DNA from 4 places in the Methylobacterium sp. AC832 genome. Region 1 is predicted to be linked to each of the others. Evidence: predicted binding sites of a transcription regulator. Region 1 holds the regulator's gene; each other region holds the start of a gene.

The links. The regulator LexA, encoded in region 1, represses DNA repair genes until DNA is damaged. The targets are predictions, from matches to a motif close to TGTTCNNNNTGTGTTCNG.
Region 2: AC0IXR_RS02145 (ATP-dependent helicase) is a predicted target of LexA. The motif match lies at 2,033-2,050, and genes of this name have one in related genera.
Region 3: uvrA (excinuclease ABC subunit UvrA) is a predicted target of LexA. The motif match lies at 1,325-1,342, and genes of this name have one in related genera.
Region 4: parE (DNA topoisomerase IV subunit B) is a predicted target of LexA. The motif match lies at 1,992-2,009, and genes of this name have one in related genera.

The regions. Positions count from the first base shown of each region.
Region 1 covers NZ_CEEDMV010000001.1:1,077,532-1,080,874, forward strand. Annotated here, with positions in the region: gene AC0IXR_RS04990 (ComEC/Rec2 family competence protein) at 1-1,197, shown strand, start outside; gene lexA (transcriptional repressor LexA) at 1,191-1,928, opposite strand; gene AC0IXR_RS05000 (GntR family transcriptional regulator) at 2,295-2,987, opposite strand.
Region 2 covers NZ_CEEDMV010000001.1:460,305-463,647, reverse strand. Annotated here, with positions in the region: gene AC0IXR_RS02145 (ATP-dependent helicase) at 1-2,022, opposite strand, end outside; gene AC0IXR_RS02140 (hypothetical protein) at 2,166-2,408, shown strand; gene AC0IXR_RS02135 (AsmA family protein) at 2,596-3,343, shown strand, end outside.
Region 3 covers NZ_CEEDMV010000002.1:594,048-597,390, forward strand. Annotated here, with positions in the region: gene AC0IXR_RS09955 (PAS domain S-box protein) at 1-1,131, shown strand, start outside; gene uvrA (excinuclease ABC subunit UvrA) at 1,552-3,343, shown strand, end outside.
Region 4 covers NZ_CEEDMV010000002.1:208,383-211,725, reverse strand. Annotated here, with positions in the region: gene AC0IXR_RS08235 (PhoX family protein) at 1-1,724, shown strand, start outside; gene parE (DNA topoisomerase IV subunit B) at 2,023-3,343, shown strand, end outside.

The DNA of each region.
Region 1 (3,343 bases):
GTGATGCTCGGCGCGATCCTGGTGGATCGCCCGGCTTTGAGCATGCGGAACCTCGCGCTCGCTGCCCTCATCGCCCTCGCGCGCGAGCCGGACGGGATTCTCGGCCCGAGCTTTCAGATGTCCTTCGGCGCGGTAGCCGGCCTCATCGCTTGCGCCGGTGCGCTCAATCGCTGGATGCCGCCACGCGAAGGTGCGGGCCTCTTGGCCCGGATCTGGCGGTTTCTGGCTGTCGCGGTCCTTGGCACGCTGGCGACGACATTGATCGCCCAGATCGCCACGGCACCCTTCGCAACCTATCATTTCCAGACCGTCCAGCCCTTCGGCATCGTCGGCAATGCCCTGACCTTGCCCCTCGTCTCCCTGGCGGTGATGCCGGCGGCGGTTCTTGGGATCCTCGCCTATCCCTTCGCACTGGACCAGCCGGTCTGGTGGGCGATGGGGCTCGCCGTACGCGGGATGCTCACGATCTCCGGCTGGATCAGCGGGTTCGGACACGCCACCCTCGTCGTCCCGGCCTATGGCAGCACGGCACTCTGCCTGCTTGCTCTCGCCCTGCTCCTGCTGACACTTCCCGTCTCGAGCTTACGCTGGATCGGCCTTGCTCCGGCCGCTCTCGGTGTCGTGCTCGCTACCATGCCGCCGCGTTACGACGTCTACATCGACCGTGAGGGTGGCGGTGCAGCCTTCCGCGACGGGGACGGCCGATTGAGCATTCTCGGCAGCCCGCCGGCCTTCGTCCTCGAACAATGGCTCAAGGCGGATGGCGATTCGCGGAAAGTCGCCGCCGTCGCAGCCTCGCCGAGAAGCCGATGCGATACCGTCGGATGCGTCGTCGAGTTAGGGCCGGGTCGGATCGTCGCCCTGGTCAAGGACAAGCGGGCCTTCGCGGAGGATTGCGAACGGGCGAGTGTGATCATCGCCCGCCGTGACGCCCCCAAAGACTGCCGGGCCGGCTTCGTCATCGATCGCGCATACCTGGCCCTACGCGGCGCTACCGCCATCCGTTTCGGCCCCGAAGGACCGCAGGTCACGTCCGCCCACCAACCTCATTCTCGTCCGCCATGGCGGCGGGCGGTCGCCGTCGTCACGCCGTCCCCTTCGCCTCCGAAGGAATCGGGACCGAGTGCGAAACCCATAGAAGCCGAGGCCGACGACGGCGATCCGTCATCCGAAACGCAGCCGGACGGGCTTCAGTAACGACGGACCAGGCTGACGAGCCGCCCCTGGATCTGAACACGATCCGGTCCCAGAACCCTCGTCTCGTAGGCGGGGTTTGCCGCCTCCAGAGCGATGGAGGAACCGCGGCGACGCAGGCGCTTCAATGTGGCCTCTTCATCGTCGATGAGGGCAACGATGATGTCGCCTGTATTCGCAGTGTCCTGCTTCTTGATCACGACAAGATCACCGTCGAGGATACCCGCTTCGATCATCGAATCGCCGCGGACCTCCAGTGCGTAATGTTCGCCGCCGGCCAGGAAGTCCGGTGATAGCGTCACGGAATGACTCTGATTCTGTATGGCGGAGATCGGCGTGCCGGCCGCGATCCGTCCCATGACCGGGATCGTGATCGACCTTCCGCTCTCGTCCTGGGCCTGGGTCGTTGGCTGGCGCAGGGACGGCATCGCCTTGGATCGACCGCCTTCGACGACACTCGGCGTAAAGCGGCGAACTTCACCGGTGGGAGCGGGCTTCGGCGCCGGTGCACCGGTCAGGCTCTCAGGCATCCGGATCACTTCGATCGCCCTGGCGCGATTCGGCAAACGACGCAGAAATCCGCGCTCTTCGAGGGCTGTGATCAACCGGTGGATCCCCGACTTCGATTTGAGATCGAGGGCGTCCTTCATCTCGTCGAAGGAGGGCGGGACGCCACTCTCCTGCATCCGTTGTTGGATGAATTGGAGAAGATCCAGCTGCTTACGCGTCAACATACAGATCACTCTTCCACTGAAGCCAATGGCCGCGACTAACGCCGCTGAAACAAAACACGAACACGGTAGACGTTCCGCAAGTGTTCTGCAAGGGTTCCGTTAACCCGGTGGTAGAGTTTGTTCCTGAGGCGCAATGTTTCGTTCAAGCGGCCTTGCCGCTGGCCGGCTTGGCGTCCGCCGGTATCACCCGCCGGGCCCTTCAAGCATCCGAAGGGGCGTCGTGCCGCGGGGGCTTACCCCGCCCCTGTATGGCGGGCCTTCGCGGTGTCCGGCGGAGCCGCGCGCCCAGTCCCCGCCGATGACTTAGTCGGTCACCGACGGCCGGGGAGCCATGCGATATGGCGGGTACTCTGGGGGCAGCGTCGATCAGTCGAGATAGTCACCATATTTCTCAACATGGCTGGCGAGGCCGAGGCCGTGCTCGCGCACGAGGCGTTCCGCCAGATCTGCATCGCGCGCTTCCAATGCCTTGATGATCGCCACGTGTTCCTTGATCGAGTTGGCCGCGCGTTCCCCCTGACGCAGCGCGGTGTTGCGAATACCGCGGACATGCATCAGCAGGTTGCTGGTGATGTCTTTGATCACGTCGCACTGGCCGAGCGAAATGATCTTCTGGTGGAAGCGAATGTTGGCCTCCGAATACTCGTCGAGATGATCCGACGGGCGTCCTTCATAGAATTCTGGAAAGTGCTCACGCAGGCAGTGAAGTTGTTCGTCGGTGGCACGCTCGCAGGCGAGGCGCGCAGCCATGCTCTCCAAGGCAGACCAAGCCTGGATCATGCTGACAATTTCTTTCTTCGACTTCTTGATGACGAAGACACCGCGACGGGCCTCGAACCGCACGAAGCCTTCCTGCTCCAATACCGTCAGCGCTTCGCGCACAGGGGTGCGGCTCACGCCAAGGTTCAAGGACAGCTTTCGCTCATCCAGGCGAACCTCTTCACGCTGATTATAAATGTTCATGTTCGTGATTGCTTCTTTGAGCGCGTCATAAGCCAATGCACGCAAGCTTGAAGTCGCAACGATAGGCTTTACTTGAAATGTGTCGGTTTTAACCATTTTTCATGCCACCTAGAATAATTTAAACTCGCACACGCGGGCGAGCACACTTGGTGTGAAGCATGCCAAACTCGCGTTTGAAATACAAGGAATGCCTCGGCCCGCTCAAAGCTCTTAACATAAGCTGAGTGGCGCTTTCCTCGCTACGGTTCGAAGAGCAGACTTCCGATTACCATGTAGGAAGGAGTTGTATTCTTCCTGTGTCGACCGGCCATGCGAAGCCTCGCGTTCCAGTGATCCGATGCTGATCGGCACAATCATGCAATTCCGTTTGACAGTTGGTATTTGGTATGCCACCAATTGCCCACCGGGTCGGAGGGCTTACAGCAGTTTTTGACTGCTAGATCGGGTCAAAG
Region 2 (3,343 bases), 620 kb from region 1:
GTCGACGGCGTCGGCGGGCAACTCGTCGATGAACCGGCTCGGCACCGTCGAGGACCACAGCCCATGGATGCGCCGGTTCACCGCAAAGGACAGCTTGGCGCGTTTGCGGGCGCGGGTCAGGCCCACATGGGCGAGACGGCGCTCCTCCTCCAGCCCGGCGCGGCCGCTCTCGTCGAGCGCCCGCTGGTTCGGGAACAATCCGTCCTCCCAGCCGGGCAGGAACACGGTGTCGAATTCGAGCCCCTTGGCCGCATGCAGGGTCATCAAGGAGACCCGGTCCGCCCCTTCCTGCTCGCTCGCCTCCATCACGAGGGAGACATGTTCGAGGAAGGCAGCCATGTCGGGGAATTCCTCCATGGAGCGCACGAACTCCTTGAGGTTTTCGAGACGCCCGGCGGCATCGGCGGATTTGTCCTTCTGCCACATCTCGGTGTAGCCGGATTCCTCCAGAATGGTTTGAGCCACTTCCGAATGCGGCTGGGTACCGACCATCCGCGCCCACCGCGAAAAGCTCTCGACCAAAGCGCGGACGCCCGAGCGGGCGCGCGGCTTCAACTCGTCGGTCTCGATCAGGCTTCGAGCGGCCTGGAGCAGCGGCACGCGCTGCAAACGCGAATAGCCATGCAGGATTTGTAGGGTAGCGTCGCCCAGGCCCCTCTTCGGGGTGTTGAAGATGCGCTCGAAAGCGAGGTCGTCCGCCGGGTTCATGGTGACACGCAGATAGGCCAGCGCATCGCGAATTTCGGCACGTTCGTAGAATCGTGGTCCACCGATGACGCGGTAGGGCAGACCGAGCTGAACGAAGCGGTCCTCGATCTCGCGCATCTGGGCCGAGATGCGCACGAGCACAGCGATCTCCGAAAGCGGATGCTGCTTGGCCTGCAGGCTCTCGATCGATTCGCCGAGTTGGCGCGCCTCTTCCTCCGAATCCCAGGCGCCCGACACAGTCACCTTCTCGCCGGCCACGTCTTCGGTGCGCAGGGTCTTGCCGAGGCGGCCTTCGTTCTTGGCGATGAGCCCGGATGCGGCGGAGAGAATATGACCGGTGGAGCGGTAGTTGCGCTCGAGCCGCACCACGGCCGCACCGGGGAAATCGTGTTCGAAGCGCAGGATGTTGTCGACCTCCGCCCCGCGCCAGCCATAGATCGACTGGTCGTCGTCGCCCACGCAGGCGACGTTGCGGTGCCCCTGCGCCAGAAGGCGCAGCCAGAGATACTGGGCGACGTTGGTGTCCTGGTACTCGTCGACCAGGATGTAGCGGAAGCGCTGCTGGTAATTCGCCAGCACGTCCGGGTTCTCGCGCCACAGCTTGAGGCAGAGCAGCAGCAAATCGCCGAAATCAGCGGCGTTCAAGGTCAGGAGCCGGGCCTGATAGGCGGTGTAGAGCGCGCCGCCCTTGCCGAAGGCGAAGGCCCCCGCCTCGCCGGGGGGGACCTGCTCCGGCAGGAGGCCGCGGTTCTTCCACCCGTCGATGGCCGAGGACAGGGCGCGGGCGGGCCAGCGCTTCTCGTCGATGTTCTGGTCGACGATGACCTGCTTCATCAGGCGCAGCTGGTCGTCCATCCCCAGGATGGTGAAATCCGATTTCAGTCCCACCATCTCGGCGTGCCGGCGCAGGATCTTGGTACCGATGGAATGGAAGGTGCCGAGCCAGGGCATCCCCTCGCCGGCCGGGCCGATGAGGGCACCGATCCGGTGCTTCATCTCGCGGGCGGCCTTGTTGGTGAAGGTCACCGACAGGATGTCGTAAGGCCGCGCCTTGCCGGTCGAAACCAGATGGGCGATTCGCGTGGTGAGCACCCGCGTCTTGCCGGTGCCTGCACCAGCGAGGACGAGGACCGGTCCTTCCGTCGTCTCGACGGCGCGGCGCTGCTCGGGATTCAGCCCTTCGAGATAAGGCGAACCCTGTGGCCTGAGGGAGGCCATGGCGCGCGCGGCGATAGAGGTCTGCGCGGCCTCGGCCGCCACGCCGGAGGCCGGCGCCGGCACAGGGGCCGTCGTCGCGTCGGGATGCTGTTTCATGTTGCTTCCCTGGACCAAAACGCGAACGACGTCGAGGGTTGGGACAAAAGGTCGGCCCCAGATGGGTGGCCGGGAGGGGAACCACGGTTTCCTCTCGGGCGTCGTCTCACCATACCGTGAACATCATCACCAGAGGACGTTCCATGCGTACCGCCCTATCCGCCATCTCGATGCTGACCGTTGTCGCCGGCCTATCCCCCGCCCTGGCCCAGTCGCCCGGCACGCGATCACTCAACGAAACCAACGACCGGCTCGCGACCCAAAGCGAGATTCGCGGCGTCCGGCATCAGCAGCAATTCGAGAACAATCAGATCCGCATGCAGATGCAGCGCAACGAAGTCACCCGTCCGGCCCCGATCGGCTCGGGACTGACGCCACGTCGCTGACTGGATCGGCTCCGGAAGGCATGCCCGGCAGCTGTTGACCGCGAGAAACGCCTCTGGCGCGGAACCGGTCACCTTGTGCTATGCCGCATAGGGTGGGGGCACGACCGGGCATGACGTCCGGTGAGACAACGTGCCCGCCCCAAGGCAGTCCCGGAGACCGGGCCGGAGCGAGGCGGAAACCAAGACGGTGCGAGACATCCTGACCGCGCTGGCGGGCGCCGTCATCCTGATCCTCGTCGCGGCCCTGGCGGTCCCGCCCCTCGTGGCTTGGGAGAGCTACCGCACATTGGTGGACCGGACGATCGGCAGGTCGCTCGGTCTTGACGCGCGGACCGAAGGACGGATCGCCGTCAGGCTTCTCCCCTCGCCGCAACTGAGCGTCGATCGGCTGCGCATCGGCGGACAGGCCGACAAGCCGGCGTTGGATCTTTCGCTCGTCAAGGCCGAAATCGGTCTCACGCCGCTGCTGACGGGTGAGGTCCGCTTCACCGAGACGCGGATCGGGCGAGCGGAAATCAAGCTCCCGATCAGCGACGACGATGCGGTCCGCCTTCCCGCCGATCTCTATCAGACGCTCGCCGACCAGGATCTCGCCATCGAGGACCTGTCCATCGGACAGGTCATCCTCACGACCGTCGTCCCGCAGAGCGGCCGCACCGATCAGGTGCGGGCCGAGACCGTGCATCTCTCGGCGCCCCGGCTCCTGGGCCCCTGGCGGATCGAGGGGACGAGCGGCGCGGTCGCCTTCCGGATCGCCACCGGCGAACCCGCCGAGGACGGCAGCGTCGCCGTGAAGTTCTCCGGCGGCGGCGATACCCGTCCGCGCTTCGAGGCCGACACTCGTATCCGACTCGAACCTGTGCCCGGCGAGGCTCCCGTACAGGGTAGCCAGCTGCGTGCGATGATTCCGAAGGCCGAAGGATCGGCGCGGGTCG
Region 3 (3,343 bases), on a different contig from region 1:
ATCGAGGACATCACCGAGGAGAAACGCGCGGATGCCCGTCGCGAGGCGCTCATCAGCCTGGGCGACCGCCTGCGTGAATTGCGCTCGAACGCCGATGTCGTGGCCATGACGGCGGAGATCCTGGGCCGCGCCCTCGGGGCGACGCGGGCCGGCTACGGCATGGTCGACCTTCCGGCGGGGCTGGTGACGGTGGCGCATTCCTGGTCCTCCGACGGACGGACTTTTCCGAGCCGGACCCTGCGGCTCGAGGAATTTCCCGCGAGCATCGCCGGCCTGCGGCGCGGCGAGATCCTCGCGGTGGACGATCTCGCGACCTCCCCCGACCTCGATAGCGATGCGGAACTCTACATCGCGGAGGGTGTGCAGGCGGTGATCTCCGTCCCCCTGCTCCAGCGTGGTCGCCTCGTCGGCGTGCTCTATGCGACGGAGGCCTCGCCACGCTCTTGGACGCCGCACGAGATCGCCTTCGTCCGCGAGGTGGCGGAACGGGCCTGGAGCAGCCTGATCCGGATCGAGGCGGACGAGCAGCAGCGGATTCTCAACCGCGAACTCAGCCACCGCATGAAGAACACCCTCGCGATGGTTCAGGCGATCGCCTCGCAGAGTCTGCGCAACGTCACCGATGTGGAAGCGGCCAAGCATGCCTTGGCCGCGCGCCTGATCGCCCTCGGGAATGCCCACGACATCCTGCTGACCGGAGAGCGCGAGAGCGCCGCCATCTCGACGATCCTGCAGAGCGCCCTGTCCCTTCACGACGACCAGCAGCCGGGGCGGTTCGATCTGTCGGGGCCCGAGATCGTCATCGGCTCCAAGGCGGCCCTGTCGCTCGCCCTGATGATGCACGAACTCGCCACCAATGCCGCCAAATACGGCGCCCTTTCCAGGCCGGACGGCCGCGTCGTCGTGGAATGGCGGGTGGTCGCGGTGGGAGACGACGACACGATCCACCTTGTCTGGTCCGAGCATGGCGGGCCACCCGTGAGCCCCCCGACGCGGAAGGGCTTCGGCTCACGGCTCATCGAACGCGGGCTCGCCGGCGCCGTCGGCGGCGAGGTCTCCCTCGCCTACGAGCCCGATGGGCTGATCTGCCGGGTCGTCGCGCCCCTCGGCGGATTTCAGACGAGCGTCTAGGGCGTTCTGCGCCGAACCGGATGGCGGTTCGGCGAGCAGGAGCGCGGCAGACGAAGGCCTGGAAATGCGTGCCGACCCACCGCGGTCGGGTGCCGCTCCAGCAGAGGAGCGTGTCCCACTTCCATGGTGCGTTCGGTCGCGAGAGCTTGGCGAGCGTCCGCCCGAGCGCGGAATTCGGCGCCGATATTGTAGCTGTACGCTTTTTGTTCTAGCTGGGTGGCGGATATGCGTGGCGTGCGTCTTGCCCGCCCGGCCCGTGCGCCCGACATGGCGACCGGTGGCGGGACCGTTGTCTTCGACCTCGCCGCATGACGTCCCGGAGACGATCCCAGCGCGTCGTCGCCGATCTTCCTTTCCGCCAAGTCCTGCCTTTCCGCCAAGTCCTTCCTTTCCGCCAAGTCCTGCCGCCGAAGAGACCCAATGGCCAAAGCAAAAGCCGCCGCCAAGACACCACGGGGCCTGAAGAGCCAAGCGGCGCAGGCACAGGAAGAGAGCGTCGAGGCGCGGATCGAGAAGCTGTTCGAGGGAAGCCCCGACCGTCGCGTCATCGCCGTGCGCGGCGCGCGCGAGCACAACCTCAAGAACATCGATCTCACGATTCCGCGCGACAAGCTCGTGGTCTTCACCGGCCTGTCGGGGTCGGGCAAGTCCTCGCTCGCCTTCGACACGATCTATGCGGAAGGCCAGCGCCGCTACGTCGAATCGCTCTCGGCCTATGCCCGACAGTTCCTCGAGATGATGTCGAAACCCGACGTCGATCAGATCGACGGGCTCTCGCCGGCCATCTCCATCGAGCAGAAGACGACGTCGAAGAACCCACGCTCCACCGTGGGGACCGTCACCGAGATCTACGATTACATGCGCCTGCTCTGGGCGCGGGTCGGCATCCCCTACTCGCCCGCCACCGGCCTGCCGATCGAGAGCCAGACCGTGAGCCAGATGGTCGACCGGGTGCTGGCCCTGCCGGAGAAGAGCCGGCTCTATCTCCTCGCCCCCGTGGTTCGGGGCCGGAAGGGCGAGTACCGCAAGGAGATCGCCGAGTTCCAGAAGAAGGGCTTCCAGCGTCTTCGCATCGACGGCGAATACTACCCGATCGACGATGCGCCGAAGCTCGACAAGAAGCTCAAGCACGATATCGACGTGGTGGTGGACCGGCTCGTGGTGCGGGCCGACATCGCCGCGCGTCTCGCCGATTCGTTCGAGACCGCCCTGGAACTGGCAGACGGTATCGCGCTGATCGAATTCGCCGATCCGGCCGAGGGCGAGACCATCACCTTCTCGTCGCGTTTCGCCTGCCCGGTCTCCGGGTTCACGATCGCCGAGATCGAGCCGCGCCTGTTCTCGTTCAACAACCCGTTCGGCGCCTGCCCGACCTGCGGCGGCATCGGCCACGAGATGCGGATCGACCCCGAACTGGTCATCTCCGACGTCAAGCTCAGCCTCAAGCGCGGTGCCGTCGGCCCGTGGGCGAAATCGACATCCCCCTATTACGGCCAGACCCTGGACGCCCTGGCGGGGCATTACGGTTTCAAGACCACGTCGCCCTGGTCGGACCTGCCGGAGACGGCGCACAAGGTCATCCTCTACGGCTCCGGCCGCGAGTCGATCCGCTTTGCCTATAACGACGGCATGCGCGCCTACGAGGTGAACAAGCCGTTCGAGGGCGTCATCCCGAACCTGGAGCGGCGCTACAAGGAGACCGAGAGCGACGCCTCGCGCGAGGACATCGCCCGGTTCATGAGCGAGACCCCTTGCGCCTCCTGCGGCGGCAAGCGCCTCAAGATCGAGGCTTTGGCGGTGAAGGTCGCCATGCAGGATATCGGCGACGTCACCGCGCTTTCCGTGCGCGAGGCGCATCGCTGGTTCTCCGAACTGTCGGAGAAGCTGACGCCGAAGCAGAACGAAATCGCCTTCCGCATCCTGAAGGAGATCCGCGACCGGCTAACCTTCCTGGTCGATGTCGGCCTCGACTACCTCACCCTGGCGCGCGGCTCGGGCTCGCTCTCGGGTGGCGAGAGCCAGCGCATCCGCCTCGCCTCGCAGATCGGCTCCGGGCTGACGGGGGTGCTCTACGTGCTCGACGAGCCCTCCATCGGCCTGCACCAGCGCGATAACGAGCGCTTGCTCGGCACGCTGAAGCGCCTGCGCGACCTCGGCAATTCCGTCATCGTCGTCGAGCACGACGAGGATGCGATCCTCCAGGCCGATTACG
Region 4 (3,343 bases), on a different contig from region 1:
ACGTGGCCGAGGGGCACGATGCCGACATCCTGATCCGCTGGGGCGATCCGGTCCTGCCTGGCGCGCCTGCTTTCGATCCGCGGAACCAGTCGGCGGAGGCCCAGGCCCGGCAATTCGGCTACAACAACGACTTCGTCGGTTATTTCCCGATGTCCGGTGCCGCCGATCCGGCGGCACACGGACTTCTCGTGGTCAATCACGAATACACCAACGAGGAGCTGATGTTCCCCGGCCTCGGCCGCCAGGATATCAAGACCGTCGCGTTCAAGGGCATGAACCGCGAGCTCGTCGATATCGAGATGGCCGCCCATGGCGGATCGGTGATCGAGGTGAAGCGAACGGACGGCAAATGGGCCGTGGTGCCGAACTCGCCTCACGCCCGGCGCATCACCGCGGAGACGGTGATGACTTTGTCCGGTCCCGCCGCAGGCTCCGACCGGCTGAAGACGACGGCCGATCCTGTGGGCCGTACGGTGAAGGGCATGATCAACAACTGCGCCGGCGGAACCACCCCCTGGGGGACGTGGCTCACCTGCGAGGAGAACATCAACTATTACTTCTCGGGCTCCCTCGCCGAGGGTTCTGCTGAGGCGACCAACCACAAGCGTCTCGGCCTGCCCGGCAACGCCTATGCCTGGGGACGCTTCCACGAGCGCTTCGACCTCTCCAAAGAGCCGAACGAGCCGAACCGCTTCGGCTGGGTCGTGGAGATCGACCCGTTCGATCCCGCCTCCGTCCCGACGAAGCGCACCGCCATGGGCCGGTTCAAGCACGAAGGCGCCGCCGGCATCGTTTCGAAGAGCGGCCGCTACGTGGTCTACCAGGGCGACGACGAGCGTTTCGACTACGTCTACAAGTTCGTGACGGACGCGGCCGTAAATCTCGCCGACCGGCAGGCCAACCGCGATATCCTCGATTCCGGCACGCTCCACGTCGCCCGGTTCGATGCCGACGGACGCGGCGCCTGGATGCCGCTGGTCTTCGGACAAGGCCCCCTGACAACGGAGAACGGGTTCCGCTCCCAGGCCGACGTGGTCATCGAGGCGCGGCGTGCCGCCGACCTCCTCGGCGCCACCAAGATGGATCGCCCGGAAGACGTCGAGGCCAATCCGAAGACCGGCAAGGTCTATGTCATGCTCACCAACAACGTGAAGCGCAAACCCGACGAGGTGAACGCCGCCAATCCGAGGCCCGACAACCGCTTCGGCCACATCGTGGAGCTGACCCCCGACGAGGGCGACCATGCGGCACCGGGCTTCGCCTGGGAGATCCTCGTCAAATGCGGCGATCCCTCCATCGCTACGGTCGGCGCCACCTTCTCCTCCGCGACGACGAAGGACGGCTGGTTCGGCATGCCGGACAATTGCTCGGTCGACGGACAGGGTCGGCTCTGGGTCGCCACCGACGGGAACTCGCCATCGAAGACGGGCCGGAACGACGGAATCTGGGCCATGGAGACGGACGGGCAGGGACGGGGAACCGGCAAGCACTTCTTCCGGGTGCCCAACGGCGCGGAGATGTGCGGCCCCTACTTCACACCGGACGACACCACGTTCTTCGTCGCCGTCCAGCATCCCGGCGAGGCCGACGAGGAGGATCCGAAGGCCGCCCCCGCCACGTTCGAGGCACCTTCGACCCGGTGGCCGGATTTCGACGATGCGATGCCGCCCCGGCCGGCTATCGTCGCCATCACGAAGCGAGGCGGTGGCCGGGTCGGAAGCTGACCGCTCGACCTTTCCAGCTGGACACTGGATCCCCCTCCGTCGCCGTCGAATGGCGGCCCTGTCGAACCGGCGTCGTGGAACTCGCCCCCATTGCGCCGCAACTCCTTCAGAGTGCCAGCAGGGGTACGGATAGCGACCCGGGAAAGGGCAGGGCGCAGCGACCGCGCCGGTCCCTCCGAAATCCAGACGACACAGCGTTAAGGGAATCGGCGCAAGCTGTGCAGGAACACGGGGAGAGACCTCCCGCGCCCTCATGGCGGCGCTTCACGTTTCCGTTTCGTTCCTGTATGGTTGGCACATGACTCAGCGCGAGACCTCACGCCAGGCCGTTGCGGCCCCCGCCGTCGGCCGGCCGAGCGATCTGTTCGCAGGCGGCCAGGCGCCGGTTCGCGGTGCCAAGGCTTCCTCGGCCGCCCGGGCGCCCCTCGACAAGGCGCCCATCGAAACAGCCGAGGCCGGCTACGACGCCTCGTCGATCGAAGTGCTGGAGGGGCTGGAGCCCGTCCGGCGCCGGCCGGGCATGTATATCGGCGGCACCGACGAACGCGCCCTGCACCATCTCTTCGCCGAGGTGATCGACAATTCCATGGACGAGGCTGTGGCCGGCCATGCCAGCTACATCGAGGTGGAACTGGAGGCGACGGGCCACCTCGTCATCACCGATAACGGACGCGGTATCCCGGTGGACCCGCATCCGAAATTCCCCGGCAAATCCGCCCTCGAAGTGATCATGACGACGCTGCACGCCGGCGGAAAATTCGACTCGAAGGTCTACGAGACCTCGGGCGGCCTTCATGGCGTCGGCATCTCCGTGGTCAATGCCCTCTCGGACAGCCTCGAAGTCGAGGTCGCCCGCAGCCAGACCCTGTACCGCCAGACGTTCTCGCGCGGCCACGTGCAGGGGCCTCTGGTGGAGGTCGGCCGGGTGCAGAACCGTCGCGGCACCCGGGTGCGCTTCCATCCCGATGCCGAGATCTTCGGAGCTCTGAAATTCGATCCGCGCCGGCTGTTCAAGATGGCCCGGTCAAAGGCCTACCTGTTCGGCGGCGTCGAAATCCGCTGGCGTTGCGCGCCGTCCCTGATCGAGGGGATGGACGACGTCCCGGCAGAGACCGTGCACCGCTTCCCCGGCGGCCTGCGCGATTATCTCGCCCGCGATCTCGAGGGCAAGGAACTCGTCACCGATGCGGTTTTCGCCGGCAAGGTGACGAAGCCCGGCGGCCATGGCTCCCTCGAATGGGCCATCGCCTGGATGGTGGTGGAGGACGGGGTCTCGCACTCCTATTGCAACACCATCCCCACCGCCGAGGGTGGCACGCATGAAAGCGGCCTGCGCGTCGCCCTGCTGCGGGCCCTACGCGAACATGCCGAACGCGTCGGCCAGGCTAAGCGCATGACCTCCGTCACAACGGATGATGTCATGGCGACCTGCGCCTCGATGCTCTCCGTCTTCATCCGCGAGCCGGAATTCCAGGGCCAGACCAAGGACAAGCTCGCCACCGTGGAAGCCTCGAGGATTGTCGAGACGGCAATCCGCGACGCGTTCGACCATTGGCTCGCCGCCTCCCCGGCCCAGGCCAACAAACTTCTCGACTGGGTGATCGACCGGGCCGAGGAGC